2 regions of the Halomonas sp. LES1 genome follow, and region 1 is predicted to be linked to the other one. Evidence: predicted binding sites of a transcription regulator. Region 1 holds the regulator's gene; the other holds the start of a gene.
What was found. The regulator sigma-54, encoded in region 1, starts transcription at its own class of promoters, with help from an activator protein. The targets are predictions, from matches to a motif close to TGGCACNNNNNTTGCTNT.

Region 1 (15,557 bases):
GATCGCGTGGCCCGAGCCGCCGACCCGTCGGTCAGCCAGGTCAGTGCCTCGCTCTCGGGGGTCCATGAGGTGGTGCTGGTGCGTGCCAGCGATGGCACCCTGGCGGCCGACATCCGTCCCCTGGTGCGCTTCAACGTGAGCGTGATCGTGGTGCGCAATGGTCGGCGCGAGCGTGGTAGTGCCGGTGGCGGTGGCCGCTATCCCATGTCGCGCCTGCGCGACGAGGGTGTCGCCGAACGCTTCGCCCAGGAGGCGGTGCGTCAGGCGCTGGTCAACCTGGAGGCCGTCGATGCCCCGGCGGGCCAGTTGCCGGTGGTGCTGGCGCCTGGCTGGCCGGGCATCCTGCTCCATGAGGCGGTAGGTCACGGCCTGGAGGGAGACTTCAATCGCAAGGGAAGCTCAGCCTTCGCCGGCCGCATGGGCGAGCGCGTCGCCGCACCGGGCGTGACCGTGGTCGATGACGCCACCCTGGCCGACCGTCGCGGATCGATGAGCGTCGATGACGAGGGGACCCCGGGTCAGCGTACCCCGCTGATCGAGGATGGCATCCTCACCGGCTATATGCAGGACAAGTTGAACGCGCGGCTGATGGGCATGGCGCCCACCGGCAATGCCCGCCGCGAATCCTTTGCCCACCTGCCGATGCCGCGCATGACCAATACCGTGATGCTCGCCGGACAGGATGACCCCGGCGACATCCTCAAAAGCGTCAAGCGTGGCCTCTATGCGGTGAGCTTTGGCGGTGGCCAGGTGGATATCACCTCCGGCAAGTTCGTGTTCTCGGCGAGTGAAGCCTATCTGATCGAGGATGGCCGGATCACCGCCCCGGTGAAGGGGGCGACGCTGATCGGCAATGGCCCCGAGGCCATGGGGCGAGTCTCGATGATCGGCCATGATATGGCGCTGGATCCCGGTATCGGCGTGTGTGGCAAGGAGGGGCAGGGCGTGCCGGTGGGTGTCGGCCAGCCGACCCTCAAGCTGGACGAGCTGACCGTGGGTGGCACGGCATCCTGACTGAGTGAGGGGCGCCGGGGGCAGGCCGAAGAGGAGGGCCGAGGTAGCGCCCAGGGATGGGTCTACAGCGCCTCCTCGTCGGCCCGGCGCCTGCCGCCGGATCAGCCCCGGGTGGCGTTAAAGCCCGGCGGTATCGCGGATCAGCTTGAACAGCTTGCGTGAACTGGCCGGTGGCTTGTCCTGGGCGCGTTCGCGCTGGGCATTGCGGATCAGCTGGCGCAGGGCCTGGCGGTCGGCGTGGGGGTAGTCGGCCACGAAGGCCTCCACCGCGGCGTCGCCCTCGTCGACGAGTCGATCGCGCCACTTCTCGAGGCGATGAAAGGCGTGATCGCGGCGCAGCGTCTCCTGCTCGATCTCGTCGTGGACGGCACGGATCGCCGCGAGATCCTCGCGACGCATCAACTTGCCGATGTACTGCATGTGCCGCCGCCGCCCCTCGTGGGAGCGGATGCGTGAGGTCTCCTCCACGGCGGCGAGCATGTCGTCGGAGAGGGGAAAGCGCGCTCGCTCGCCGGGTGTCATGGCGATGATCTGTTCGCCCAGCGTCTGCAGCGCCTGCATCTCGCGCTTGAGCTGGGACTTGCTGGGGCGTTCGTCGTTGTCCGATTGCTGAAGGATCTGGTCGAGCAACTCGCGGGGAGATTCCTGGGACATGCCGCTTCCATCGGTTGGGGCTGGGTGTCCCGACAGTATACCAGTCCGTTTCACCGGGCTGAGAATGAACATCACAGGCGTGGCTCGCAGGCCCGCCGAAGGAGGATTAGAGATGACTCAGGCTTTCGATGCCGCCGCCCAGCAGACCCTGCTGGAGAGCCGTTCCCGACAGGCCGTGGAACTGGCCCGGAAGCTGGGGGCCGACGCCTGCGAAGTGGGCGCCAGCGTCGACCAGGGCGTCGGCGTCAGCGTTCGCGAAGGGGAGGTGGAAACCGTCGAGCTCTCGCGCGATCAGGGTATCGCGGTGACGGTCTATCTCGGCCAGCGCAAGGGCAGTGCCTCCTCCACCGATGCCGGCGAAGCCTCCATTCGTGCCGTGGTCGAGAAGGCCATCGCCATTGCTCGCTATACCGGCGAGGATCCCGCCGCCGGCCTGGCCGACGCCGCGCTGATGGCCACCCATCTGCCGGACCTCGATGTGCACCACCCCTGGGCCTTGACCACCGAGGAGGCGGTCGAGCTGGCGCTGGCCTGCGAGGCCGCCGGCCGCGGCAAGGCCGGAATCAAGAGCTCCGACGGCGCCTCGCTCTCCAGCGGCGAGGGGGTAAGGGTCTATGCCAACAGCCACGGCTTCCTGGGCAGCCAGTGCGGCAGTCGCCACTCGCTCTCCTGCATGCTGATCGCCGAAGACGATGCCGGCATGCAGCGTGACTACGACTTCACCAGCGCCCGGGACCCACGCGATCTGCTGGCACCGGAGCGGGTCGGCGAGAGCGCCGCCGAGCACACGCTGCGCCGCCTGGGGGCAAGGCGTCCGGCGACCGGGCGGATGCCGGTACTCTTCGACCCGAACCTGGCCGGCGGGCTGGTCGGCTCGCTGATGAGTGCCATCGCCGGCGGCGCGCTGTTCCGCCAGGCAACCTTCCTCTGCGACCGTCTCGGCGAGGAGCTCTTCCCAGCGTGGTTCAGCCTGCAGGAGAAGCCCATGGAGGTCGGTGCCATGGCGAGTTCCCCCTTCGACAACGATGGCGTCCAGACCCGTGACAACCTCTTTATCGACGGGGGGCGTCTGGCCAGCTACATGCTCTCGGCCTACAGTGCGCGTCGCCTCGGCATGCAGACCACCGCCAATGCCGGCGGGGCTCGCAACCTGCGGATCTCGGCGCCGCTGGCATCGCGCGATGAGCTGCTTGCCCGCATGGACCGGGGGGTGCTGGTCACCGAACTGATGGGGCAGGGGGTCAATGGCGTCACCGGGGACTATTCGCGGGGGGCGGCCGGCTTCTGGGTGGAGAATGGCAAGATTCAGTACCCGGTGGAGGAGTTCACCATTGCGGGAAACCTGGAAGCGATGTTCAGCGGGCTGGCTGGCGTGGGCAGCGATATCGATACCCGAGGTAGCATCCATACCGGCAGTTGGCTGATCGACGAGATGACGGTGGCCGGCGGCTGAGGCGGGCTTACGGCTTTTTACTCATCCTCGTCGAAGCGGGCGTCGAACAGGGCCTCGATGGCGTCGAGGGCCTGTTCGGCGTCCCTGCCCTCGGCACTGACGGTGAGCTCGGTGCCGCAGGGAGCGGCCAGCATCAGCAGCGACATGATGTTGTTGGCTTCCCCTTGCATCGGGCCGTTGGCCACCTGAACGTGGGCAGCGAAGGGCTGGCAGCACTGGACCAGCCTGGTGGCGGCGCGGGCATGGAGCCCGCGCTTGTTGGTAAGGGTCAACCTGCGTTGCGGCACGCTCAACTTCCTTGATGAGGTGGGGTCTCGGGGCCGGGCAAGGTGTCCTGAGTGCCCAGTTCGCGATGGCGCAAGCGTACCCGCGTCTGCTGCTGGGCGAGCTGCCTGGCCAGTCGCTCGGCGAGATAGACCGAACGGTGCTGGCCCCCCGTGCAGCCGATGGCCACGGTGAGATAGCTGCGATGGCTGGCCGCGTACCTCGGCAACCAGCGTGTCAGCCAGTCGTGGATATCGGTGAGCATCTCCTGCACCACCGGGTAGTCCTCGAGAAAGGCGACGATCTCGGCATCCTGGCCGTTGAAGGGCCTGAGGCGTGGGTCCCAGTAGGGGTTGGGAAGGCAGCGGGCATCGAACACCAGATCGGCGTCCAGGGGGACGCCGCGCTTGAAGCCGAAGGACTCCACCGTCAGGGTCAGCTGCTCGGGGCGATGGTGGGCTACCTGGTCGGCGATTCGGGCGCGTAGTTCATGAACCGTCAGTCGTGAGGTGTCGATCACCAGGTCGGCCAGGTCCCGAATCCCGGAGAGTGCCTGCTCCTCGGAGTCGATCGCCTCGGCGAGCGTCATCTCGCTCTCGCGAGTCAGCGGATGTCGGCGCCGGGTGGCGGAGTAGCGCTCGATCAGAATGCGCGCGTCGGTGTTCAGGTAGATCACCTGGCAGTCGATGCCGCGTTCACGCACTTCCTCGAGGAGGCTGGGAAAGCGCTTCAGGGCCTGGGGAAGGTTACGGGCATCGATGCTGACGGCGATCGAGGTGCGCTGGGACTCGGGGTTGCTCAGTTCGTCGACCAGCGAACCCAGCAGCATGGCCGGCAGGTTGTCGATGGCGTAGTAGCTGAGATCCTCCAGCGCCTGCAGGGCGATTGACTTGCCCGAGCCGGAGCGGCCGCTGATGATCACGAGTCGCATGGAGGTCTCCTGGTCGTTCTGGCTGAGGGGGCGCTACCGCTCAACCCTGTCGTCGAATGGCCTCGGTAAGGCTGTCATGGAGGTCGCGCTGACTCGAGCTGCGGCGCAGGCGCATGCGGGTATCGACGTCGTTCATGATGCCGGCCAGCTGGGCCAGCAGGGTCAGGTGGGCCGCATCGGCCTCCTCGGGAACCAGCAGCACGAACACCAGATCGACGGGTTCTCCATCGATGGCGTCGAAGTCCACCGGCTCGGACAGCTTGAGGAAGCCGGCGATGGGCGCCTTGCAGTGCGGGCTGCGGGCATGGGGTATGGCCACGCCGTTGCCGATGCCGGTACTGCCGAGACGCTCGCGGGCGATCAGCCTCGCGAAGACCTCCTGGCTGTCGAGGCTGGGTGTGTTCTGGGCAATGAAGGTGCTGAAGAACTCCAGCACCCGTTTCTTGCTGCCCCCGGGCACATCGAAGAGGGTGCGCTCCGGGGGAAGAATGGTTTCGAGTGAGGACATCGTGGGTTCAGCGGGCGCCGGCGCCCTGGGCGCGAGCCTGGGCCTTTTCCTTGTGCTTGACCAGCTGGCGATCCAGCTTGTCGGCGAGGGCATCGATGGCGGCGTACATGTCGACATCCTGGGCTTCTGCATGCAGCTCGGCACCGGCAACATGCATGGTGCAGGCGGCGGACTGACGCTCCTTCTCGACAGACAGTGTCACCTGCACATTGGTGATGTTGTCATAATGGCGTTCCACGCGAGTCAGCTTCTCGTTGACATAGTCACGCAGGGCATCGGTCAGTTCAACATGAAGGCCGGTGATATTCACTTGCATGACACGCTCCTTGCTCGATGGTTGTGATTCGATTGTAACCCTTTTTCCTGCCTTGCATACCCCCCGGCGGTCCCGGGGCGATTTCCCGCCATGTTCAAGGGGTTGAGCCAGTCGAGCAGGGGGGCATGGTTCCCTGCCAATCGCCCTCAGCGCAGGCGCTTGCGCTCGCTGGAGGAGGGGATGCCCATGGCTTCACGGTACTTGGCGATCGTTCGTCTGGCGACCTGGATGCCGGCCTCGTCGAGCAGCGTGACCAGGCGGCTATCGGATAGCGGCTTGCGCGGCGGCTCCTCCTGAATCAGCTTGCGGATGCGTGCGCGAATGGCAGTGCTGGAGTGGGTGTCGCCCTCGTTGCCGACTTGGCTGGAGAAGAAGAACTTGAGCTCGAAGACCCCGCGGGGGGTGTGGATGAACTTCTGGGTGGTGACCCGCGAGATGGTGGATTCATGCATCTCCACCGTCTGGGCGATATCGGCCAGGGTGAGTGGCTTCATGGCCTCTTCACCCTGCTCCAGGAAGTCGAACTGGCGCGCCATGATCTCGCGGCCCACTCGCAGCAGGGTATCGTTGCGGCTGGTCAGGCTCTTTATCAGCCAGCGCGCCTCCTGGAGGTGCTCCTTGAGGAAGGTGTTGTCGTCACTCTTGTCGGCGCGGCGGATCAGTGCCGCGTAATCGGGCTGGATGCGCAGCCGTGGGATCGCCTCGGGGTTGAGTTCGACGTGCCAGCCACGCTGGTCGTGGAAGGCGACGAGGTCGGGAATCACGTAGTCATCGGTGACGCTTGAGAAGGCGCTGCCAGGGCGGGGGTCCAGGCTGCGCACCAGGGCGATGGAGGCGTCGAGCGCCGTGTCGTCCAGCCCCAGGCGCCGCTTGAGCAGGCGGCGGTCATCGTTGCCGAGGGCCTCCAGGAACTGGCGGACCAGGCGCCGCGCCTGGGGCAGGTGCGGCGTATCGTCGGGCAGGGCGGCGAGCTGAAGCTGCAGGCATTCACTCAGGTCGCGGGCGAAGATCCCCGTGGGCTCGAACTGCTGCAGATGCCGCAGGACTCGCTCCATCTCCTGGCTGCGCAGGTCTGACAGCCCCTGCTGTTGCAGGCCGTCTCGAATCTCGTCGAGGGGGGCCGTGAGGTAGCCGGCATCGTTGACGGCGTCGATCAGGCTCTCGGCGATCTGGCGCTCCCGTGGGTCGAAATCGCTCATCGCCAGCTGCCAGGAGAGGTGGCCGTGCAGGCTCTGGCCTTCCGCCTGGCGCTCGAAATCGGGCCCCTCTCCGCCGCTGGGCGCCGCCAGGTCCTGATAGGTGTCCGACCAGTCGCTGTCGGTGGCGAGCTGCTCGGGAATTTCGCTTGCCCAGTCGTCCTGCACAGGCTCCTGAGTGGCCTGCTCACCGAAGTCATCGTCGAGCTCCAGCAGCGGGTTGCTCTCCACCGCCTGCTGGACCTCCTGGCGCAGGTCGAGAGTGGAGAGCTGCAGGAGGGCGATGGCCTGCTGCAGCTGGGGAGTCATGGTTAGCTGGGTGCCGACCCGTAATTGCAGTGATGCCTTCATGGCCATGGCAGGCGTCCTCCTGGCATGTCGGAAAGCCTTACCCTAGTGCCTGGCAGGGCATCGTGCAATACGATCTTAAGCAATAATCATGCCATTGGTGGGCGCTGTCGCGCTGGCCTGCCGCTGCCAGGGCTGTCGCCATCGCCATCACCAGGCGCGAGGGGCTTGCGTCAGAGGCGGAAGTCGGCACCGAGATAGACCTCACGCACCTTCTGGTTGGCAAGGATCGACTCGGCATCGCCCTCGGCGATGATCTGACCGTCGCCGACGATATAGGCGGTGTCGCAGATGTCGAGGGTCTCGCGGACATTGTGATCGGTGATCAGAACGCCGATGTCGCGAGCCTTCAGCTGACGAATGACGCCCTTGATCTCGCCCACCGAGATGGGGTCGACGCCGGCGAAGGGCTCATCGAGAAGAATGAAGGCGGGTTCGGTCGCCAGGGCCCTGGCGATCTCCACCCGGCGGCGTTCGCCGCCGGACAGGCTCATGCCCAGGTTGTCGCGGATATGGGTGACATGGAACTCCTCGAGCAGCTGCTCCAGGCGTGCTCGACGGCCGTTGCGGTCGAGGTCGCGGCGGGTCTCGAGGATCGCCATGATGTTGTCGGCCACCGACAGCTTGCGGAAGATCGAGGCCTCCTGAGGCAGGTAGCCGATGCCGGCCCGGGCCCTCTCGTGCATGGCGGCGTGGGAGAGGTCCTGCTCGTCGATGGTCACCGTACCTGCATCGGCGCGCACCAGCCCCACGATCATGTAGAAGGAGGTGGTCTTGCCGGCGCCGTTGGGGCCGAGGAGTCCGACGATGCTGCCTTGCCGGATCGACAGGCCGATATCCTGCACCACACGGCGACGCTTGTAGCTCTTGGCGAGGTGGCGGGCGTGAAGGGTCTTCATGGTTCCCCTTGCTGCTGTTCCGGCTGGAGGGTCATGCGAATGCGCTGATTGCCTTCGACCCCCTCGGCATCGGCGCGGGCCTGCACGACCCGGCGATCGAGGAAGTACTCCAGGTAACCGCCCTCGAAGGTGTCGCCCCCCTGATGGAGTTCGGCGCGGTCGATCAGCTCAACACGACGCTCGGCCACATGATAGACAATGGTGCGCCCCCACCCCTTGATGACGGGTTCGGCGGGGTTTGGCTGCTGCTCGAGATAGGCTCGATCGCCGATGGCGGTTGCCCGGGAGAGTTCGCCTGCCGCGTTACGGCGGATCTCCACGCGACTCCCGGTCAGGCGCATGCTGCCCTGGCGAATGTCCACGTTGCCGGTATACACGGCGGTGCCGGCGCGGTCGTCGAGATCGAGGCGGTCCGCCTCCACCAGAATGGGCGCGCTGGCATCCTGATTCTGAGGCTGGCTCTGCGCCAGGCTGGCTGGGGCGAGAGGCAGCAGCGTCAGCAGCAGGGCGCCGGTCAGCAGTGAGGGCAGGGGGCGCTTCATGACGAGGACTCCTCGAAGGTCTCGGGCGGATGGTGGCCGCGCACATTGTCGGTCAGGCGTGCCCGGTTGTCATGGATCCAGGCATCGAAGCGCTCGCCACGCATATGCTGCGGAGGCTGGCGCAGGATGGCAGGGGTGGTGCTCCAGGCATGCCCCGTGTCGGCATCATAGTGCAGGGTGTCGGTCGCCAGTGACCACTGCTCGGCGGGGGCGTGCAGCCGGGCCTCGCCCTCGAGCCGCAGCGGATTGCCCCCGGGCCCCAGCCGGCCGCTGTCGGCCTCGGCAAGCCAGAGTCGGCCGCCACGGTCATGGAGCCTGATATGGGGTGACTCAAGACGCGTCACATCATCCATGGGGGTGTGGGCCAGGCGGGGGGTCGTCACCTGCTGGTGCAGGCGCCCCTCGGCGTCGAAGCGGGTCAGGTGCGCATTCTCGAGATAGAAGTCGGGCTCCCCGGCGGCATCGCGCGGTATCTGCTGGATGATGTCGGGGCCACGTAGATCGAGCAGCGCCAGCCCGCCGCCCAGTGCCAGTAGCAGCAGGGTCAGTCCGGTACGAAAGCCGGGGCGCGGCAGTCGCATGATCCTAGCCGGCTCCGTGCAGGTAAGTGTCGATGACCGCATCCCAGTGGCCCTGGGTGCGCAGCAGGGTATCGGCGATCTCGCGGGCCGCCCCCTGGCCACCGCCGCGCTCGGTGACCCAGTCCGCATGCTTCTGGATATAGGTCGGTGCATTGGGCACGCTGATGCCGATGCCGGCCCGACGAATGGCGCCGACATCGGGCATGTCGTCACCGCAGTAGGCCACCTGCTCGAGCTCCAGCCCCAGACGCTTGGCGAGTTCCCGCAGGACCGGCAGCTTCTTCTCGACGCCCTGGAAGACGTGCTGGATACCCAGTGCCGCGGCGCGGTGACTGACCATGGTCGATTCGCGACCGGTGATCAGCGCCACCTGGAAGCCGGCACGCTTGAGCAGCTTCAGGCCGTGGCCATCCTGAACATTGAACGCCTTGATCTCGATGCCATCGGCCTGAAAGTAGAGCTGCCCGTCGGTGAGCACGCCATCGACGTCCAGCGCAAGCAGGCGAATCTGGCGCAGGCGGGCGATGAGCTGCGGGTCCTGGAGGGGAGAGGTATGGGGCATGAGGGCTCCGTATCGTTGGGGTCAGATCACACCGCTGGCCAGCAGGTCGTGCATATGCAGGGCGCCAACCGGGCGCCCCTCGTCATCGACCACGGCCAGGGCGGAGATGCGGTGGTCTTCCATCAGGCTGACTGCCTCGGCGGCCAGGGTCTCCGGCGTGGTTCGCTTGCCGGGGCAGGTCATCACGTCATCGACGCTCAGGCCGCTGAGGTCGCTGTGCAGGTCCAGGGTCCGCCGCAGATCGCCGTCGGTGTAGACCCCGGCGAGACGGCCGTCGGGTGCCACCACGCAGGTGAAGCCCAGCCCCTGGCGGGTGATCTCCAGCAGGGCGTCGCGCAGCGGGCTCCCCAGGGGGACCCGCGGCAACCGACTACCACTGTGCATCAGGTCGCTGACGCGCAGCAGCAGTCGCTTGCCGAGGCTGCCCCCGGGGTGTGATAGGGCGAAGTCCTCGGCGGTAAAGCCGCGAGACTCGAGCAGCGCCACGGCCAGGGCATCCCCCATGGCCAGAGCGGCGGTAGTGGAGGCGGTGGGCGCCAGGTCGAGGGGGCAGGCCTCGCGCTCGACCCCGGTATCGAGATGGGCGTCGGCGTGGCGGCCAAGGCTCGACGTGGGTCGCCCGGTCATGCTGATCAGCGGTACCTTCATGCGCTTGAGCAGCGGCAGCAGCGCGGTCACTTCGGCGGTTTCGCCGGAGTTCGAGAGGGCCAGCACCACGTCGCCGGGGGTGATCATCCCCAGATCGCCGTGGCTGGCCTCCCCGGGATGGACGAAGAAGGCCGGTGTGCCGGTGCTGGCAAGCGTGGCGGCGATCTTGCCGGCGATATGACCGGACTTGCCCATGCCGGTGACCACCACGCGCCCACGACAGGCCAGGATCAGCTCACAGGCGTGGTCGAAGGCCTCGTCGAGGCGTGCCGCCAGGGCGCCGATGGCTTGCTGCTCGAGGCGCAGGGTGCGTCGGGCGCTGTCGCGAAGGGCCGATCCGGCCCCAGGGGTTTCGGATGTCATGATGCCGATTGTTGCCTGTTGTGAGGGTTCACTCAAGAGCCGGCGCCCAGACTGGCCGTGCCGAGCCAGATCAGGTAACCGGCATAGGTCGCGGCCAGTGCCGCGCCGGGGAGCCGGCCGAGGTGGTTGCGGCGTTGCCAGAGCAGCAGTGCGCCCAGCGCCAGGGTCAGCACCAGCAGCACGGGGTAGTCACGCTCTCCGGCGGCGGGGTCGGCAGCGCCGGGCGCCAGCAGACCCGGGATCGGCAGTACCGCCAGCAGGTTGAAGAGATTGGAGCCGATCACATTGCCGATGGCGAGATCATGGTGACGCTTGAGCGCGCTGGCCACGCAGGCCGCAAGCTCGGGCAGGCTGGTGCCGATGGCGACGATGGTCAGGCCGATGACCAGCTCGCTGACCCCCAGGTCGCGGGCGATCTCGCTGGCGCCCCATACCAGCCCGCGGGAGCCGGCCACCATCACGGCAAGCGTTGCCACCAGCCATGGCAGGGCACGAATCAGCGGCATGTCGGGGATCTCGCCCGCCACCTCCTCCTCGGCATCCGGCGTATCGGCACGGAACAGCCACCACAAGCTGAACAGCAGCAGGGCAATCAGCAGTGCCGCATCCAGACGGCCGAGGTGGCCGTTGGCCAGGGCGTAGCCGGCCAGGCCGGTGGCGCCAAGCAGCAGGGGGAGTTCGCGGCGCACCACGGAGAAGCGTACCGGGATGGGCACGACCAGGGCGGTGACCCCCAGCACCAGGCCGATATTGGCAATGTTGGAGCCCAGGGCGTTGCCGGTGGCCAGGTCGGGAATGCCATCGAGGGAGGCCATCAGCGACACCACGATCTCCGGTGCCGAGGTGCCCAGGGCAACGATGGTCATGCCCACCAGCATGGTGCTCATGCCCGCGCGGCGGGCGGTGGCAGCCGCCGCGCCAACGAAGTGGTCGGCGCTCCACAGCAGGGCCACGAGGCCCAGCAGTATGGCGATCAGGGGGTACAGCATGGCAACTCGGCTCGCTCAGTCGGTAGCGGAAGGTCGCCATTAAACGTGCTGGCCAGGCGGGGTGCAACCCGCCACAGCGCATCGGGCTGGCGTCTGGCAGGATAGTTAGGATACGATGTTCGATAATTTTATCAGGATGGTTTGGCCGATGAGTGACACTCCCTTCGTGGTGGTGGAGGGGCTGCATTTCGCGCGTGGCGACAGGGAGATCTTCCGCGGCGTCGACATGACGATCCAGCGTGGTGGCGTTACCGCCATCATGGGCCCCAGTGGCAGTGGCAAGACCACCCTTCTCAAGCTGATCGGCGGCCAGCTCCTGCCGGATTCGGGGCGGGTGCTGATCGATGGCCAGGATGTCCATCGCCAGTCGCGGCGAGACCTCTTCACCATGCGTCGCCGCATGGGCATGCTGTTTCAGAGCGGTGCGCTGTTTTCCGACCTGAGCGTCTTCGAGAACGTGGCCTTCCCGCTGCGGGTACATACGGACCTGCCCGAGGCGATGGTGCGTGACCTGGTGCTGATGAAGCTCGAGGCGGTGGGGCTGCGGGGCGCTCGAGAGCTGATGCCGGCGGAGCTTTCCGGGGGCATGGCGCGCCGCGTGGCCCTGGCGCGGGCCATTGCCCTGGACCCCGAGCTGATCCTCTATGATGAGCCCTTCGTCGGCCAGGACCCGATCTCCATGGGGGTGCTGGTGCAGCTGATCAAGCGCCTCAATCAGGCGCTGGGGCTGACCTCGATCGTTGTCTCTCATGATATCAAGGAGACGCTGAGTATCGCCGACTATGTCTATGTGGTGGCCGATGGTCGGGTGATGGCCCAGGGTACGCCCGAGCACCTCGACGTGGATCGCGATCCGCGTGTCAGTCAGTTCGTGCATGGCGAGCCGGATGGGCCGGTGCCCTTCCACTACCCATCGCTGGACTTCGTCAGCGATATGCTAAGAACCGGAGATTCCCGATGATCCAGCGAATTCGTCGCCTGGGGCGCCGCGGCTGTGATCTGTTCGAGGCCCTCGGCCGTGCCGGCCTCTTCCTGTGTCAGTCCGCCGTGGGGGTGCCGAGCAGGGAGGGAGTCTATCTCTGGGTGCGCCAGATGCACTTCGTCGGTGTGCTCTCCCTGGCCATCGTCCTCGTCTCGGGGCTCTTCATCGGCATGGTGCTGTCGCTGCAGGGCTATACCATTCTGGTCGACTTCGGTGCCGAGGATGCGCTGGGTCAGATGGTGGCGCTCTCGCTGCTGAGGGAGCTGGCCCCGGTCGTGGCGGCCCTGCTGTTCGCCGGTCGGGCCGGGTCGGCACTCACCGCCGAGATCGGCCTGATGAAGGCTACCGAGCAGCTGACCAGCATGGAGATGATCGGTGTCGACCCGCTGCGTCGGGTGGTGGCGCCGCGCCTGTGGGCGGGCTTCGTGGCCCTGCCGCTGCTCACCGTGGGCTTCGGTGTGGTCGGCATCTATGGCGGCTACCTGGTCGGGGTCGACTGGCTGGGGGTCTTCGAGGGCTCCTACTGGTCCAATATGCAGGCCAGCGTCGACTTTATCGACGACGTGGGCAACGGCATCATCAAGAGCCTGGTGTTTGCCGTGGTGGTGACCTGGATCGCCGTGTTCCAGGGCTATGATCTGGTGCCGACGTCGGAAGGCATCTCGCGGGCCACGACACGTACCGTGGTCTACTCCTCGCTGGCCGTGCTCGGCCTTGATTTCGTACTGACCGCCATGATGTTCGGCGGGCTCGCCTGACTGGCAAGCGTCTGCCCTGTCGTATGGAGATTCTAGATGAAGCGCAGTAAAACCATGGAACTGGGGGTGGGGCTGTTCATGCTTGCCGGTATACTCGGCGTGCTCTTCCTTGGCCTGCGGGTCAGCGGCCTGGCGATGCAGGCCCCCAGCGACACCTTCCGACTGGAAGCCAACTTCGCCAATATCGGCGGTCTCAAGCCGCGGGCGCGCGTGACCATGGCGGGCGTGACCGTGGGGCGTGTGGCGGCCATCGAGCTCGATACCGACTGGTACGATGCCCGGGTGGTGCTGGAGATCGATGACGAACTGGAAGGCCACCTGTCGAAGGATACCACCGCGTCGATCCTGACCTCGGGGCTGCTCGGGGAGCAGTACGTGGGCCTTTCCGTGGGAGGGGATCCCGAGACGCTGTCCGACGGCGATGCCCTGCGTGATACCCAGTCGGCGCTGGTGCTCGAAGAACTCATCCAGCAGTTCGTGTCAAATATGGTCAGCGACTAGGGCGCCGATCCTCCGGCGCTGGTTGACTCCTCCCTAATGACCCCGATATGGAGACGTTGAACATGATTCGTATCCCTCTGACCCTGGCGGCACTGCTGCTGAGTGTGCTGTTCAGCCTGACGGTCCAGGCGGCCCCCGAGCGGCAGCCCGACGAGGTCATCCGCCACAGTGTCGAGACGCTGACCGGCAAGATCGAGGGCAGGCGTGACCACTTCGCCGAGAACATGGCCGAGCTCGAGGCGCTGGTCGACGAGAGTCTCGACGAGATCGCCGATTTTCGTTATATCGGCGCCAGCGTGATGGGGCGCTACTTCTCCAATGCCACGCCGGAGCAGCGTTCGCGATTCGTCGACACCTTTCGCCAGACCCTGATCGATACCTACGCCAAGGGGCTGGTCACCTTCGACTATCGGGAGCTGCGTGTGCTTGCCAGCCAGGGGCCGCGCCGCCATGAGGACCAGGCCAGCGTCGATATGGAAGTGGTGGCCAAGGATGGCACCGTCTATCCGGTCAGCTATTCACTGCGCCTCTCCGGTGGTGAGTGGCGGGTGGTCAACGTCATCGTCAATGGCATCAATCTGGGACTGACCTTCCGTAACCAGTTCGATCAGGCGATGCGTGACAACGCGCGCGACTACGATGCCGTCATCGATGGCTGGTCGCCCGATGTCGGCGTCGAGGAGCTGGAGCAGGGCGCGTGAGCAAGCTGCTGGCACGCAACGGTCTGGACCTCGAGGCCAGGGATAAGTGCCTGGTGGTCTGCGGGGTGGTGGGTTTCGAGCACGCCGCCGAACTCGCCGATGCGGGCAGCCGCTGGCTCGCCCGGCGCCAGGCAGGAGAGGCCGTCAGCTTCGATCTGCGCGGGGTCGCCGGCGTCAGCAGTGCGGCGCTCACGGTATTGCTGGAGTGGGCGCGCGCGGCACGCCGGGCCGGCCTGACTCTCGAGCGAGTGCGACTCTCCGCGGCGCTGTTGCGGCTCACCGATCTGGCCGGTCTCGAGCGCCTGCTGCCGGTGGAGTCGGTGCGCGGCTAGTCGCGGCCAACAGGGGCGATCGCCAAGAGCGGTGCTTTTCATTACCATGGGGCATCCATAATCCGCCGTCGACGATGGGATGATGTCATCGTGCGAGGTGTCTTTGATCGTTTCCGTACCATATTCAGTACGATAAGGAGTGCCTGACCATGCAACCCAGTGACGTCAAGGAGCTGCTCGAGTCACGTATCGATGACTGCGAGTTCCATATTCAGGGCGAGGGCTGCAACTTTCAGGTGGTGGCCGTGGGCGAGCGCTTTGCGGGGCTGTCGCCGGTCAAGCGCCAGCAGCTGATCTATGGCGCTCTCACCGAAGAGATCGCGTCCGGTGCGCTGCATGCCGTGAGCATCAAGACCTATACCCCGGCGCAGTGGCAAGGTGCGCCGGAGAACTCCGGCGCCTGAGACCCCGAGCCCCATGGACAAGTTGATCATTACCGGCAACGGGCCGGTCGACGGTGAGGTCTGGGCCAGTGGCGCGAAGAACGCCGCCCTGCCCATCCTCTGCGCCACCCTGCTGGCCGACGAGCCGGTGACCATCGGCAATCTGCCGCATCTGCAGGACATCACCACCACCCTGGAGCTGCTTGGGCACCTGGGTGTGGAGGCGGTGATGGGCGAGAAGATGACCATCCAGCTCGATGGCTCCCAGGTGGCGCACTGTGATGCGCCCTATGAGCTGGTCAAGAAGATGCGTGCCTCCATCCTGGTACTGGGGCCACTGTTGGCTCACTTTGGCCACGCCGACGTCTCCCTGCCGGGGGGCTGCGCCATCGGCTCGCGCCCGGTAGACCTGCATCTGAGAGGCCTCGAGGCCATGGGGGCGGAGATCCGCGTCGAGGGCGGCTATATTCGCGCCCGCGTCGAGGGCCGGTTGAAGGGGGCCACGGTCTTCTTCGATACCGTCACCGTCACCGGTACCGAGAATCTCCTGATGGCGGCCGCGCTGGCCGAGGGCACCACGGTGCTCGAGAATGCCGCCCGGGAGCCGGAGGTGGTCGACCTGGCCGAGCTGT
Region 2 (15,557 bases), on a different contig from region 1:
GGGTGCGCAGCACCAGCCGTGGCTCGGGGGTGGACGCCTCGTGCATCGCCACCATGGCATTGCGTACCACATTGAGCACCGCCTGAATCAGTTGCGCCTCGTCAGCGGAGAGGTCCGGCAGGCTGGGGTCGTAGTCACGCTCGATGCGCACCCCGGGGTGTTCGGCAAGCACCAGAGTGCGGACCCGCTCCAGCACCTTGTGAATGCTGAGAGGTTCGTGCCGGGCCACTCGATTGGGCCCCAGCATGGAGTCGACCAGATCGCGCAGGCGATCCACCTCCTCGATGATGATGCGCGTGAACTCATGATGCGCTGGATTCCCCAGGTCGCGCTCCAGCAGCTGAGCCGCGCCACGAATGCCCCCCAACGGATTCTTGACCTCATGGGCCAGCCCCCGGGTCAGCACCTTGACGGTTTCCTGGCGGGTCATCAGCGCCTCCTCCCGGGAGATACGGATCAGACGATCACGGGGCTCCACCTCCAGCAGCAGCTCGTCCTCGGCGAGGGGAGTTGCGGTAAAGTCCACGGTCAGTGGCTCGCCTCCCAACAGCACCAGGCGCGCCTCACGGCGAGTGAAGGGGTGGCAGGCATCCAGCGCCTTGGTGAGCACCCCCTCCATCCCATCCTCCTGCTCCATCGACGAGCAGAGTGCACTTCTCCGAACTCGGCTCAGGCTGACCGAAAGCAGTGCCTCGGCGGCGGGATTCATCCATGTCACCCTGAGCTCACCATCCAGCAGCAGCACGGCAGTGGAGAGGTGTTCCATCAGGCGTTGGTACATCGCAGCGGCCATATCGGTTCCAGATCAGCTTTTGCAAGAGGGCTTGTGCAAGAGGGACGTCTAGATGAAGCAAGAAGCGGGCCAGGGCGCGAGGCCCCTGGCCGGGCTTATGACGGGACGAGACGCGCCATACATGCACCAAATTAGTGCATTTCGTGGCGCCCTGCACCGTCCCCGGCGACAAGCGAAACAGCGAGGATCGGGATAGCGGGGATCGAGACAGCGGAACACACTGCCCTCCTCTTATCGGCAGGCGTCGATCAGAAGGGGGACAGTGTCATGGCAGGAGGAGGCGGGGACGTCCGGAAGCGTCCTCAGCCATTGGTCGGGCGATTCACGTTGGCGCGCAGCACATAGATCGTCACCGGAGAGGTGCAGTGGCGAATCTCGCCGCGGGCATCCAGCAGCTCGGCCTGCAGCACGTGCTCACCAGGGTTCATGTTGGGCACCATGAAGGCCGAGGTGTGCATCGCCGACTGGCTGATCTGGCCATCCACCAGCAGCCTGACGCGATGATCCTCGCGCAGGCCGGGCGAGATCCCCAGGTCCACGGCGATATTACCCGCCACGCCTACCGGAAAGGCCTGCTCATGGGTCGGTGAGACGATGCGGAAGCTGTCATAGGGCATGAAGGGCTGCCCCGGACGGGACGTCGCGGGCGCACTATTAGTAGTAGGCCGCGGCGCGACCTGGCCGGCGTCTGCACTCCCCCGGGACGGTACCACCGTCACCGGCGCCAGCTCCACCTGTTCGCCGCCCAGGTCGGGATCATCGGTGAATACCACATTCCCCTGGGCGTCCGTGGTGCGATAGATGGTCTGGCCGTAGGCCGTCAGTGTTACGCCCAGAGCCAGCACGAGTGTCAGGACCGTTTTGCCCATGGGGGTCTCCGCCTTGCCAAAGAGTCGATCGCCGGCAACCTGCCGCCTGCCGATAATGTAGATCACATCATAAGCAGGCCCGATGCCCCAGCGCCAGCAGCAACTGGCCGAGCGGCGAGGCTACGGCCTAGGATGGCCCTGTAGACACACTCCAAGGAGACCGATGGTGGACAACTGGCAAGCGGTGGTGGCACTGACGCTGATGGCGGGCATGGCGATGCCGCTCGGGGCCTGGGCGGCCTGGAAGGAGCGCATCGATATCCCGTGGCTCGAGAGCGAGCTGCGCCACGGCATCATCGCCTTCGGTGGTGGGGCTCTGCTCTCGGCGGTGGCCCTGGTGCTGGTGCCCGAGAGCCTGCCGGACCTCTCCCTAGGAGGCGCTGCCGCCTGGTTCCTGGCCGGCGGCACTGCCTTCATGGCACTGGATGTGATGCTGGCACGCAGCGGCTCCTCGGCCAGCCAGCTTGCCGCCATGCTCGCCGACTTCGTGCCCGAGGCGCTGGCGCTGGGGGCCGCCTTCGCCTATGGCAGCAACGGCGGCATGCTGCTGGCCGGCCTGATGGCGCTGCAGAACCTGCCGGAAGGCTTCAACGCCTATCACGAGCTGCGCCAGAGCACCGCCTACTCCTCACGCCGCCTGGTCGGCATGTTCTTCACCATGGCCTGGCTGGGGCCGCTCGCCGGCCTCGGTGGGTTCTGGTGGCTGTCCGACTACCCCTCGATAGTCGCGGCCATCATGCTGTTTGCCGCCGGCGGCATCCTCTACTCGGTGTTCCAGGACCTGGCCCCCCAGGCCAGGCTCGAGCGCCACTGGGGCCCGCCGCTCGGCGCGGTGCTCGGCTTCGCCCTGGGTATCGTGGGCCATATGCTGATCCATTGAGTCGGTGATAACGCAAGCGGCACGCCCGAAGGCGTGCCGCTTGCGTAGGCCGAATAATCAGAGCCCGCGGGCTCTCATCAACAGCTGCAGTGCGTAGTTAACAGCTGTAGTACATGTCGAACTCGATCGGGTGGGTCGCCATGCGCAGACGATCCACATCCTCCCTCTTGAGCTCGATATAGGCATCGATCATGTCGTCGGTGAAGACACCTCCCTCGGTCAGGAAGGCCCGGTCCTGTTCCAGCGCTTCCAGGGCCTGGTCGAGGCTATGGGCCACGGTCGGCACCTTCTTGCCCTCTTCCGGCGGCAGGTCATAGAGGTTCTTGTCCATGGCGTCGCCGGGGTGGATCTTGTTCTTGATGCCGTCGATCCCGGCCATCAGCATCGCCGCGAAGCACAGGTAGGGGTTGGCGGTCGGGTCGGGGAAACGCAGCTCGACCCGCTTGCCCTTGGGGCTGGCGGTGTAGGGGATACGGATGGAGGCCGAACGGTTGCGGGCGCTGTAGGCCAGCATGACCGGCGCCTCGAAGCCCGGCACCAGACGCTTGTAGGAGTTGGTGGAGGCATTGGTAAAGGCGTTCAGGGCACGCGCGTGCTTGATGATGCCGCCGATGTAGTAGAGCGCCATCTCGGAGAGGCCGGCGTACTCGTCGCCCGCGAACTGGTTGACCCCCTCCTTCCAGAAGGACTGGTGCACATGCATGCCGCTGCCGTTGTCGCCCACCACCGGCTTGGGCATGAAGGTGGCGGTCTTGCCGTAGGCGTGAGCCACGTTGTGGATCACGTACTTCATCTCCTGGACCTCGTCGGCCTTCTTGACCAGGGTGTTGAACTTGACTCCGATCTCGTTCTGACCGGCGTTGGCCACCTCGTGGTGGTGCACCTCGACGCTCTGGCCGATTGCCTCGAGGGTGTTACACATCGCACCGCGAATATCGTGGAAGCTGTCCACCGGCGGTACTGGGAAGTAGCCACCCTTGACCCGCGGCCGGTGGGCCAGGTTGCCCCCCTCGACCTGACGATCGGTGGCCCAGGCCCCCTCCTCGGAGGTGATCCTGTACATCGCCCCTTCGGGGTCGGCCTTCCAGTGCACCTCATCGAAGATGAAGAATTCGGGCTCCGGACCGAAAAAGGCGGTGTCGCCCATGCCGGTGGACTGCAGGTAGGCCTCGGCACGCTTGGCGATGGAGCGCGGGTCACGGTCATAACCCTGCATGGTGGCCGGCTCGATGACATCGCAGCGCAGCACCAGGGTGGCGTCCTCGGTGAAGGGGTCCAGGAAGGCGGTGCCATCCTCGGGTCGCAGGATCATGTCGGACTCGTTGATCCCCTTCCAGCCAGACATGGAAGAGCCATCGAACATCTGGCCGTTCTCGAAGAACTCCTCATCGACATCACGCGCCGGAATGGTGACGTGCTGCTCCTTGCCGATGGTATCGGTGAAGCGCAGGTCGACCCACTTGACGTCATGTTCTTCGATCAGGGCGAGCGTCTTGGTAGACATGGTGTCCTCCGGTTGAGCATGGCTCGATAATTGAGGGGTTCAGGCACCGGAATGCAGGAACCCCGGCAAGTTGTTGTAGCACGCCGCAGGCACGCTGCCCACGACGGCCCCATAACACTGACTGATGATCATAACATTGCAGGCGGCGTGCCAACCTATGCACCATGCAGAAAAGAAATTCTCAAGATATTGAATAAAGGAACTTATTTTCGGATCCTTCCGGTGCTAAACAGGTGTGGGCGGGCGTACCGGGGGAGAGGCTCGCCAGCCTGCGCACCATTCTGGTGCACAAATGGAGGCGGAGGCACCACCACGTAGCATCAATAACATTTGATACGTCAATTAACTTCAAGCTACATTTTATTACAACCTACCCGCCGGCCGCGACTCCAGGCCGTCGTCCAGAGCCTTTTCTTCTGGCCTCGGAGTTCCTCATGGCCTTACCATCCGGCACCCTACTCATCGATGCACGCAATGCCGGTGCAAGGCTACCCAGAGAACTCTCATTAGTGGCACCACTCACTACCGACCAGAGCATCGAACTGATCGTGATCGACGATACCCATGACGTTCGGGTCACCCGTATCGCCAGCCGCTACAAGGCCCGCCATGTGCGCCTCTCCGGCCTCCCGCTGGGCGAACGGCTCAATGCCACCATCGCTGACACCAGCGGCTCGGTGCTAGTGTTTCCCATCCTTGGCTGTATCGCCTCGACCCGCGCCCTGCTGCAGCTGGTGCAGCGCATCGATGCCGGCGAGGTTGACGCCGTGACCCTGTCCGGCGAGCCACCCGGCCTGTTCGCCCGACTGCTGAAGCGCCAGAAACCGACCCCCATCGTCGGCATCTGCATGGCCCGTCAATGGTACGAGCGCCTCGGCGGCTGTGACCCGCTGCTCGACCATGGCGCCCTCGACGATCTGGTGGAGCGCCTGCGCCACTGCGGGGCTCGCCTGGAGCGCATCACCACGAACCGCCAGGCAGGCTGACCCCTCCGCAGCGCCAGGAAACACAGCCCACATCGGCAAACTTGCTACTCCTGCGCACCGCTAATCTGTACAATACGCGTCCCACATCCCTGCCCCGCGCCTAGGGTACTTACCAGAACGTGTACATAGGTGCGTACATATCAGCGAGTCACACCTTATGAGCACGACCGTAAGTCATTCTGATGTAAGCAATCTTCGCAATATCGCCATTATTGCCCACGTCGACCACGGCAAGACCACCCTGGTCGACAAGCTCCTCAGCCAGTCCGGCACCCTGGACCGCAAGGCCGAAGGTCAGGAGCGCGTCATGGACTCCAATGACCAGGAGAAGGAGCGCGGCATCACCATCCTGGCCAAGAACACCGCGATCCGCTGGCAGGCGCCGGCCGGTCAGGACTACCACATCAATATCGTCGACACCCCCGGACACGCCGACTTCGGCGGCGAGGTCGAGCGTGTCATGTCCATGGTCGACTCGGTGCTGCTGCTGGTCGACGCGGTCGATGGCCCCATGCCCCAGACCCGCTTCGTGACCCAGAAGGCCTTCGACCAGGGCCTGAAGCCGATCGTGGTAGTCAACAAGATCGACCGCCCCGGCGCCCGCCCCGACTGGGTGATCGACCAGATCTTCGACCTGTTCGATAATCTCGGCGCCTCCGATGAGCAGCTCGATTTTCCGATCATCTACTGCTCGGCTCTCAACGGCATCGCCGGCCCGGAGCCCGACCAACTGGCCGAGGACATGACCCCCATGTTCCAGGCCATCGTCGATATCGTCGAGCCGCCCAAGGTCGAGCTCGACGGCCCCTTCCAGATGCAGGTCTCGGCGCTGGACTACAACAGCTATGTCGGTGTCATCGGCCTGGGCCGCATCAGCCGCGGTTCCGTCAAGCCGAATCAGCAGGTCACCGTCATCACCAAGGAGGGCGACTCCCGCAAGGGCAAGGTCGGCCAGGTGATGACCCACCTGGGCCTGGAGCGCGTGCAGACCGACGAGGCCACCGCGGGTGATATCGTCTGCATCACCGGTATCGACAACCTGGCGATCTCCGACACCCTGTGTGACCCGGCCGCCGCCGAGGCGCTGCCGCCGCTCTCGGTGGACGAACCCACCGTCTCCATGACCTTCCAGGTCAACGATTCGCCGTTCGCCGGCAAGGACGGCAAGTTCGTCACCAGCCGCAACATCAAGGATCGCCTCGAGCAGGAGCTGATCCACAACGTGGCGCTGCGTGTCGAACAGGGCGATACCCCCGAGAAGTTCAAGGTGTCCGGTCGTGGCGAGCTGCACCTCTCGGTGCTGATCGAGACCATGCGCCGCGAGGGCTTCGAGCTCGCCGTGGGCCGCCCCGAGGTGATCATCCGCGAGATCGACGGCCAGATGCAGGAGCCGTACGAGGAAGTGATCATCGACTGCGAGGAGCAGCATCAGGGTGCCATCATGGAGGAGCTCGGCTACCGCAAGGGCGAGCTCAGCAACATGAACCCCGACGGCAAGGGTCGTGTGCGTCTGGACTTCATCATCCCGGCGCGTGGCCTGATCGGCTTCCGCGGCCAGTTCATGACCCTGACCTCGGGCACCGGCATCCTCACCAGCCGCTTCGACCACTACGGCCCGCTCAAGCCCGACGCCGCCATCGAGCGCCGCAATGGGGTGCTGGTCTCCATGGTCCCGGGCAAGGCACTGGCCTACGCCCTCTATGCCCTGCAGGAGCGTGGCAAGCTGATCATCGACCACGGCACCGAGGTGTACGAGGGCATGCTGATCGGCATCAACAACCGCGCCAACGATATGGTGGTCAACCCCACCAAGGGCAAGAAGCTCGACAACATGCGTGCCTCGGGCAACGACGAGAACATCGTGCTGACCCCGCCGGTGAGGTTCTCTCTGGAGCAGGCCATCGAGTTCCTCGATGACGACGAACTGGTCGAGATCACTCCCAACCATATTCGACTGCGCAAGAAGCACCTGACCGAGAACGAGCGCAAGCGCGCCGCCAAGAAGTAAGCGCTGCCGTATCGCTCTGCCAAGCCCGCCACCCGGCGGGCTTTTTCATGGCCGCTCGTCGGCCGTTCCTTTCCCTGGGCTGGCGCAACCTTCTATGCTGGAGTCACCCATGACGGGCGCGGCTTGCCGCGCCGACAGCCATCCGAGCAGGAGAACCGGCATGCACAAGCACGTGGAGTGGGACGACCCCGGCGCCGACAGCGTGATGCGCCACTTCCAGCAGGACAGCAGCGGCCACTCCGAACCGGGGCCCGGCGATATCCTCTCGGCGCGCCACGAAGGCGCCGTGGTGCGCGTGAAGGTCGAGGCCTACGTGGATGGCACCAGCATCGGCGATGTGGCGGCGATCATCGCCGTGGACAACGGCCGCCGCCTCAAGTCTCACGGCAAGCTCGCCCTGGGCGACACCGTCCGCCTCCCCGACGCCTGCCGCGCCCTGGAGCCGACCCTGGGTGACTCCGACGACAGAGACCAGGATGGGTAGTCGATACCCTTATCTTCCAGAACGTTAACGCGACGTAAACGGAGTGCACTGGTTACCGACCGGGTTTTGGCGCACAGTGGCGAAACGGCCACCGGCCCACGGACTCAGCCTCGGAGCCACGATGAGCACGCATAACGTCTGGACTCACAAGGGTACCTTCCTGCTGGCAGCGATCGGCTCGGCGGTCGGCCTCGGTAACCTGTGGCGCTTCCCCTACCTGGCCGGCGAGAACGGCGGTGGGGCCTTCTTTCTGGTCTACGCCCTCACCATCTTCGCCGTGGGCATCCCGATCCTGATCGCCGAGACCATGCTCGGTCGCAACAGCCGGCGCAGCCCCATCATGGGCATGCGCTTCCTCACCCGCACCCACAGCACCTCACGAGGCTGGGAAGCCATCGGCTGGCTGGGCGGCATCTCGGCCTTCCTGATTCTCAGCTTCTACTCGGTGATCGCCGGCTGGGCCATCCACTACACCTGGCAGATGCTGACCGGCTCCCTGGTCGGGGCCGATATCGAGAGTATCGCCACCGACTTCGATGCCCTGCTCGCCTCCCCCGCGCTGCTCACGCTCTATCACACCCTGTTCATCGTCGCCTCGGGGCTGATCGTCGGCCTCGGCGTCCACCAGGGCATCGAGCGCGGCTTGCGGGTGATCATGCCTGCGCTGTTCGTGATCCTGCTGGTGGTGCTCGCCTATGGCGTGACCCACGGCGACTTCCCCGCCGCGGCCGACTTCCTGTTCACCTTCAATCTCGCCGACCTCAGCCTGGAGGGCTGGCTGGAGGCCATGGGCCAGTCGTTCTTCACCCTGAGTCTCGGCATGGGCGCCATCATGGCCTACGGCGCCTATATGTCCGGCGAGGTGTCGCTGACCCGCACCGCGATCATCGTTGCCGTCGTCGATACCGCCGTGGCCGTGGTCGCCGGCCTGGCGATCTTCTCGCTGGTCTTCGGGGCCGAGCTCGACGCCGGTCAAGGCCCGGGCCTGATGTTCATCACCCTGCCGCTGGCCTTCGCCGAGATGCCCGCCGGTGCACTGATCGGTGGCGTCTTCTTCGTTCTGGTGCTGGGGGCGGCGCTCAGCTCCTCCATCTCGCTGATCGAGCCGGTGGCCGCCTATCTGGTCGAGCGTTTCGACCTCACCCGCCCCCAGGCGGTGTTCGTCATGGTAGTGACCACCTGGGCACTGGGCCTGCTCACCGTGATCAGTTTCAACCTCTGGGCCGAGGCGAGCCCCTTCCACGACCTGTTCGGTTACCACCCCTTCGACCTCTTCGAGCTGCTCAGCAATATCTTCATGCCACTGGGCGGCATGCTGATCGCCCTGTTCGCCGGCTGGGCCCTGACCCACTCCGAGGTAGTGAAGGAGATGGGCACCAGCGGGGCCTGGTTCATCACCTGGCGCTTTCTGGTGCGCTTCATCGCTCCGGCCGCGGTCGCCTTCGTCTTCCTGCACGCCATCCCCCAGGTCGGGGGCTACCTGATCCCGACCATCGGCGCGGTGGTGATCGTCGGTGCCTTCGCCGCCAGCCGCATCTTCCTGATGGAGGATGACCCGACGCATTGATTCCCGTGCCGCCCATCGGGGCGTTTATCGGGGGCAGCGAAGCGGCCTGGCAAGGCATCGCCGGCAGAGATGCCTCTTCTGGATGCAACAGGCAGATAAAGCAAGCAAATAAAAAAAGCAGATAAAACAACCACGAGACATAACGCATGGTACCCATGATCGACGTGCAACACGTCAACAAGGCCTTCGGCGGCCTCAAGGTGATCAACGACTGCTCGCTCTCGGTAGAAGCGGGCTCGATCACCGGCCTGATCGGCCCCAATGGCGCCGGCAAGTCGACCCTGTTCAATATCATCGCCGGGGCCCTGCCGCTGGACAGCGGCAAGGTGCTCCTGAATGGCGAGGAGATCACCAACCACCCGGCCAACGAGCTGTTCCACAAGGGGCTGCTGCGCACCTTCCAGATCGCCCACGAGTTCTCCCAGATGACCGCGCTGGAGAACCTGATGATGGTGCCACCGGCCCAGGCAGGCGAGAGCCTGTTCAACACCTGACTCAAGCCCGGTCTGGTGCGCTCCCAGGAGGCCGAGGTGCGCCGCCGCGCGCTGGAGGTGATCGACTTCATCGGCCTGCATCACGTGCGCAACGAGCTTGCCGGCAACCTCTCCGGGGGGCAGAAGAAGCTGATCGAGCTTGGTCGCACCATGATGACCGATGCCCGGGTGGTGCTGCTCGACGAGATCGCCGCCGGGGTCAACCGAACCCTGCTCGGTGACCTGGTCGAGAACATCGAGCGGCTCAACCGCGAGATGGGCTACACCTTCCTGGTCATCGAGCACGATATGGAGATGATCGCCCGGCTCTGTGACCCGGTGATCGTGCTCGCCCAGGGCAGCGTGATGGTCGAGGGCTCCATCGAGGAGATCCAGAACAACCCCGAGGTCATCGAGGCCTACTTCGGAGCGTCCCAAGATGCCACTACTTGAAGCGCGTGACGTCTATGGCGGCTACGGCGGCATGAACATCCTCAACGGGGTGAACATGACCCTCGAGGCCGACGAGATCGGTGTCATCGTCGGCCCCAACGGCGCCGGCAAGTCCACCATGCTCAAGGCCATCTTCGGCCAGCTCGTCGTCACCCAGGGCGAAATCCTGCTGCGCGGCGAGCCCATCCACAACCTGCCGCCCCATCGCCTGGTGCAACAGGGCATGGGCTTCGTGCCCCAGGAGCACAATGTGTTCCCGAGCCTGACAGTGAAGGAGAACCTGCAGATGGGGGCCTTCCTCAAGCCGGGCAACGTCAAGCGCATGCTCAAGCAGATCTACGACTTCTTTCCGCCTCTCCATGACAAGCGACACCAGCCGGCCGGCGAGCTCTCCGGCGGCCAGCGGCAGATGGTCGCCATGGGCCGTGCGCTGATGGCCGAGCCCAGCGTGCTGCTGCTCGACGAGCCCACCGCCGGCCTCTCGCCGCTTTACATGAACGAGATCTTCGCCCAGGTGAAGCAGGTCAATGCCGCCGGTGTCGGCATCCTGATGGTGGAGCAGAACGCCAAGCAGGCCCTGGCCATCGCCGACAAGGGCTTCGTGCTGGCCGCCGGCCAGAACCGCTTCACCGATACCGGTGCCGCCCTGCTGGCGGACCCGGAAGTGGCCAGGAGCTTCCTGGGCGGCTGAGCGGCCCGGGAGGAAAAGGAGAATCAGCCTCGTGAATGAACTCGTCTTCTTTATCAACAACGTGATCGTCGCCGGCAGCGTGACCGGCTCGATCTACGCCATCGGTGCGGTGGGGGTGACCCTGGTCTTCAGCATCATGCGCTTCGCCCACTTCGCCCACGCCGACATGATGACCTTCGGCGCCTTCATGGTGCTGCTACTGACCCTGGCCTTCCCCCAGGCCGGTGCCGCCGTCGGACTACCCACCGCCGTGGTGATGCTGCCGCTGGCCATGCTGCTGACCGCCGGCCTGGCGGTAGGCATCGACCGGGTGTTCTACAAGCCGCTGCGGGCCCACGGCGTGAAGCCCATCGTCATGGTGATCGCCTCGCTGGGGGTGACCCTGATGCTGCAGGGGCTGATCCGGGTCTTCGCCGGCACCAGCGGCGAGAGCCTCTATGTCGACGACCGCAAGGAGATCTTTCGGCTCGCGCTGCCCTTCGAGGGCGCCCGAGCGCCGATCGTGGTCACCGAGCCGCAGCTCATCCTGTTCGTGCTGACCGTGATCTGCGTGGTGGGTCTGCATCTCTTCCTGTCGCGCTCGCGGCTGGGCAAGGCGATGCGGGCGATGTCCGACAACCCCGACCTGGCACGGGCCTCGGGCATCAACACCAACCTTATCGTGGCGGTGACCTGGGTGATCGTCGGGGGGCTGGCGGCCATCGCCGGCACCCTGCTGTCGCTGGATGTCACCTTCAAGCCGGACCTCAGCTTCTTCCTGTTGCTGCCGATCTTCGCCGCGGCCATCGTCGGCGGCGTCGGCCACCCCTACGGCGCCATCGCCGGCGGCTTCCTGGTGGGCTTCGCCGAGACCCTGGCGGTCTTCAACTGGGGCGTGCTGCTGCGGCCCTTCCGCGACAGCCTGCCGGAGTGGCTCTCCGGCGCCGGCAACCTGGCCTTCGTCGGCTCCGAGTACAAGATCGTGGTGCCCTTCTTCATCCTCGTCGCCATCCTGGTGTGGCGCCCCACCGGCATCTTCAAGGGTAAGGTGATATGAGCACACAGCAAACGCATCGAGAGGACCTGGTCGCCGCGCCGTCGCGCTTCCCCCTGCGCGAGGTGGTGCTGTTCGCCCTCCTGATGGCCGCCATCCTCGGGGTCTTTGCCACCATGGGCGCCGCCTACAGCACCCGCATGCTGGTGGAGGCCGCCTGCTACGCCATCCTGGCCCTGGGCCTGACCATCCAGTGGGGCTATGCCGGCCAGTTCAATGCCGGCGTGATGGGCTTCGTGGCCCTCGGCGGCTACTGCGCCATGGCCTTCAGCATGCCGGTCAACGGCGAGTTCTGGGCCAGCCCCCTCTCCGGCGAGCTGGGCATGGTGGTGCTGATGGCCCTGGGGGGCTTACTGGTGGTGGTCGGCGCCAGTCGTCTTCACCACCTGGGCGTTCCCAAGCGCCTGCGCACCGGCCTGGCGGTGGTCCTGGCGCTGCTCTTCTACCTGCTGGTCTCGGCCCGCCTGGGCGTGGTCACCGAGCAGATCGAGTCGCAGTACGACTATATCGGCGGCCTGGGGCTGCCCCCCTGGCTGGGCTGGATCGTCGGCGGCGTGGTGGCCGGGGTGGTGGGCTACTTCATCGGCAAGGTCTGCCTGGGGCTGCGCAGCGACTACCTGGCCATCGCCACCCTGGGCATCGCCGAGATCATCAAGGCGGTGCTCAAGAATGCCGACTGGCTGACCCGCGGCACCGCCACCGTCTCGCCGCTGCCCTGGCCGGTACCGGGCCCCGCCGAGGTGGGCTTCACCCTGGCCCGGGCGCTCTACTTCTCGGTGACCGCGGTGATGATCGTGGCGATCTTCTACCTGCTCACCCGCGCCTATCACGCCCCCTGGGGACGCATGATCCGTGCCATCCGCGACAACGAGATCTCCGCCGCGGCCATGGGCAAGGATATCAACCATCGCCGCCTGGAGATCTTCGTGCTGGGCTGCATCCTGATGGGGATCGGTGGCGCCGCCCTGGGCAGCTTCAACGGTCTCTTCGACCCCCAGGGCTACCTGCCCCTCAACCACACCTTCCTGGTACTGGTGATGGTGATCCTCGGCGGCCCGGGCAACAACCTCGGCACCCTCTTCGGGGCCTTCGCGGTCTATATCATCTGGGTGATGTCGGAGCCCCTGGCGCTGGCGGTGCTGGATCTGGCGGTCACCCTGGGCGAGGGCAGCTTCGGCTGGGAGGCCACTACCAACCTCGACAGCCGCGCCCTGCAGGCCCGGGTGTTCGTGATCGGCCTGCTGATCTCCCTGGTGCTGCGCTTCGCCCCCAAGGGGTTGCTGCCCGAGAAGGTGAAGCATCATGGCTGAGCGACGCCAAAGACGCCAAAGGAGAGAATAGAGATTGAAAGCGTGGCTTCGGCGTTAGCCAAGCCCCGCCATCTTGCCGATAATGGGCCTCGTCACCACAAGGAGCACACGAGACGAATGGCAGCGAGTCGGCGTTTACCGTATCGGGTGGCGGACACCATCAAGGGCTGGATCGTGGATCGCCAGCTGATGCCTGGTGACCGACTGCCGAGCGAGGCGGAGCTGATGGCCAGGCTGGATGTCTCCAAGGGCACCATCCGCGAGAGTACCCGCGTGCTGGAGGCCCAGGGGCTGGTGGAGACCCGAACCGGACCCGGTGGCGGCGTCTTCGTTTGCCGCATGAGCGAAGCCAAGGCCACGGCGCTACTCAGCCATTACTTCTACTTCCAGGACGTCTCGATTCGTGATGTCTATCAGATCCGTCTGGCGCTGGAGCCGGAGCTGGCCGCATCACTGGCTGGCAAGGTCGGCGCCGAGGACCTGGCTCGCCTGCGCGACAGCCTGCACAGCTACGCGGAACCCGCCCGCGACATGGAAGGCGAGCGACAACAGCACATGGAGTCGCTGCACTTCCACGAGATGCTGGCCGAGCTCGCCGGCGGCAACCCGCTGCTTTCTTTCATCATCCGCTTCATCGTGCAGGTGCTCTCGGACCTCACCGTGTATCGTCGGCTCTACGAGCCTGGCGCCCACCAGATCGGGCCCACCGGGTGTCGCTATCATGCACGTATCCTCGACGCCATCGAGGCCGGCGATGCCGAGCTAGCTCGCGCGCTGATGCGCGAGCACATGCTCTCCGCCCAGGCGGTGATGAACGATAACGAGGCCCAGGTGCAGCGGGGCTTCCTTACCGGCTGAATCGAGAGCCGTCAGACCTCTTCCGTCCTGCCTGTCAGACTCGCGACTCCATCGCGCGCAGGAACTGCATCATTACCCGGGTGGCGCGCTCGGCATCCTCGGCGGTGATCGCCTCATCCGGGTGGTGGCTAAGGCCATCGCGACAGCGTACGAACAGCATGCCGATGTCGGTCAGATCATGCATCGCGAGTCCGTCGTGGCCGGCCCCGCTGAACATCCGCTCGACCGGCTCGCCAACGCCGTCACACGCTTCCTCCAGAGCCTCGATCAGCCACTCGGCACAGGCTACCGCCTCGGCGGCGTAGGTGCGCTCGATCGCCACCTCGAGCCCACGCGCCTCGGCCAGGCGACGAATGCCGCTCAGTATCTGTTCACGCCCGTGGACGCGAGTCTCACCGTCCGGTGAGCGCAGCTCCAGGGTGAAGGTCACCTCGGAGGGAATCACGTTCACGGCATTGGGGCGGACCTCGAGCTTGCCGACCACTCCGACGAAGTTGTCGCTGGCCTGAAGCCGGCGGTCGGCCTCCACCACCATCTCGGCGGCACCGACCAGGGCATCGCGGCGCCCCGCCATGGGCGTGGTGCCAGCGTGGCCCGCCTTGCCGGTGACCGTGACCCGGTGGCGCTCGATACCGGTCAGCGCCGTCACCACGCCCACCGCATGGTCACGCGACTCCAACACCGGTCCCTGCTCGATATGGACCTCGACGAAACCCAGTACCTGCTCGGGGCGACGCGCCAGGTCGGGAATCTCCCCGGGGTCTCCGCCGAAGGCCCGAATGGCCTCCGCTACGCTGACACCCTCGGCATCCCGGGCGGCCAGGCTATCGTCATCCAGCGTGCCCGCCAGGGCGCGGCTGCCGATCAGGGTGGACTGAAAACGGGTGCCTTCCTCGTCTCCGAAGGCGACCACTTCCACCCCATAAGGGAGATCCACGCCTTGATCCTTCAGCGCCTGCAACGCCACCAGCGGCAGGGCGACGCCGAGCATACCGTCATACTTGCCGCCCTCAGTGACGGTATCCTGGTGAGAGCCCAGGATCAGGGTCTTCTCCCCGGCGATCGCATGCGGGTTGCGTCCCACCAGGTTTCCCGAGGCATCGAGGCTCGGCTCCAGCCCGGCCTGTCGCATCCAGTCGCCGATCGGCTCGAGCACCTGACGGTGCTCCTCCGAGCAGAACAGCCGGGTAACCCCGGGGCCCGGTCGAGAGAAGGACGCAGCCTCGTCGAGCCGCGCCATCAGGATCTCCCCCAGGGAGGGGGCGTTGTTGGCAGTATTCATAAGAACTCCAGGGTTCAGCGGAGCGGCAGCGAGGCCAGAAAGCCGGCGAAGGTCGGCTCGCGTACTCGCTCGATCAAGGTGCGCAGCTCGGCCGCCGGGGTCTCGGACCAGTCCACGCGAAGATCGATGGGAGCGGCGGAGAACGACTCCACCCGCAGCGCCACCGAGCGAGTGCCGCGGCCATCGCCGCCGGCCGCCAGCGCGGCCTTGAGGGCCGCCACCAACATCTCGGGAAGCAGCGCCTCGTAGTCATCACGGTAACGGGGGGGCTCCACCTCTCGCCACGCCGCCTCGGCATTGACGCAGGCCTGCTCGAGAAAGCCCCAGAGCAGGGCATCGATCACCTCGGTACCGGCCAGCATGTTG

Region 2: a site for sigma-54 is predicted at 4,182-4,199, ahead of glnA (glutamate--ammonia ligase). Genes of this name have one in related genera too.

Annotation. Positions count from the first base shown of each region.
Region 1 is NZ_JAVRGC010000002.1:217,851-233,407, forward strand. Features, by position in the region: gene tldD (metalloprotease TldD) at 1-1,014, shown strand, start outside; gene yjgA (ribosome biogenesis factor YjgA) at 1,132-1,668, opposite strand; gene pmbA (metalloprotease PmbA) at 1,781-3,121, shown strand; gene RM463_RS05195 (HPr family phosphocarrier protein) at 3,139-3,408, opposite strand; gene rapZ (RNase adapter RapZ) at 3,411-4,316, opposite strand; gene ptsN (PTS IIA-like nitrogen regulatory protein PtsN) at 4,357-4,824, opposite strand; gene hpf (ribosome hibernation-promoting factor, HPF/YfiA family) at 4,832-5,140, opposite strand; gene RM463_RS05215 (RNA polymerase factor sigma-54) at 5,287-6,693, opposite strand; gene lptB (LPS export ABC transporter ATP-binding protein) at 6,858-7,583, opposite strand; gene lptA (lipopolysaccharide transport periplasmic protein LptA) at 7,580-8,125, opposite strand; gene lptC (LPS export ABC transporter periplasmic protein LptC) at 8,122-8,706, opposite strand; gene RM463_RS05235 (HAD family hydrolase) at 8,711-9,268, opposite strand; gene RM463_RS05240 (KpsF/GutQ family sugar-phosphate isomerase) at 9,290-10,279, opposite strand; gene RM463_RS05245 (calcium/sodium antiporter) at 10,312-11,268, opposite strand; gene RM463_RS05250 (ABC transporter ATP-binding protein) at 11,417-12,229, shown strand; gene mlaE (lipid asymmetry maintenance ABC transporter permease subunit MlaE) at 12,226-13,008, shown strand; gene mlaD (outer membrane lipid asymmetry maintenance protein MlaD) at 13,045-13,509, shown strand; gene RM463_RS05265 (phospholipid-binding protein MlaC) at 13,572-14,210, shown strand; gene RM463_RS05270 (STAS domain-containing protein) at 14,207-14,542, shown strand; gene RM463_RS05275 (BolA family protein) at 14,692-14,946, shown strand; gene murA (UDP-N-acetylglucosamine 1-carboxyvinyltransferase) at 14,960-15,557, shown strand, end outside.
Region 2 is NZ_JAVRGC010000004.1:71,815-87,371, forward strand. Features, by position in the region: gene glnL (nitrogen regulation protein NR(II)) at 1-781, opposite strand, end outside; gene RM463_RS10660 (DUF4124 domain-containing protein) at 1,096-1,662, opposite strand; gene RM463_RS10665 (divalent cation transporter) at 1,826-2,542, shown strand; gene glnA (glutamate--ammonia ligase) at 2,640-4,046, opposite strand; gene RM463_RS10675 (glycosyltransferase family A protein) at 4,481-5,032, shown strand; gene typA (translational GTPase TypA) at 5,190-7,040, shown strand; gene RM463_RS10685 (hypothetical protein) at 7,201-7,524, shown strand; gene RM463_RS10690 (sodium-dependent transporter) at 7,646-9,091, shown strand; partial or broken gene RM463_RS10695 (ABC transporter ATP-binding protein) at 9,238-10,017, shown strand; gene RM463_RS10700 (ABC transporter ATP-binding protein) at 10,004-10,708, shown strand; gene RM463_RS10705 (branched-chain amino acid ABC transporter permease) at 10,740-11,744, shown strand; gene RM463_RS10710 (branched-chain amino acid ABC transporter permease) at 11,741-13,051, shown strand; gene RM463_RS10715 (FadR/GntR family transcriptional regulator) at 13,169-13,909, shown strand; gene RM463_RS10720 (allantoate amidohydrolase) at 13,944-15,191, opposite strand; gene RM463_RS10725 (DUF1028 domain-containing protein) at 15,206-15,557, opposite strand, start outside.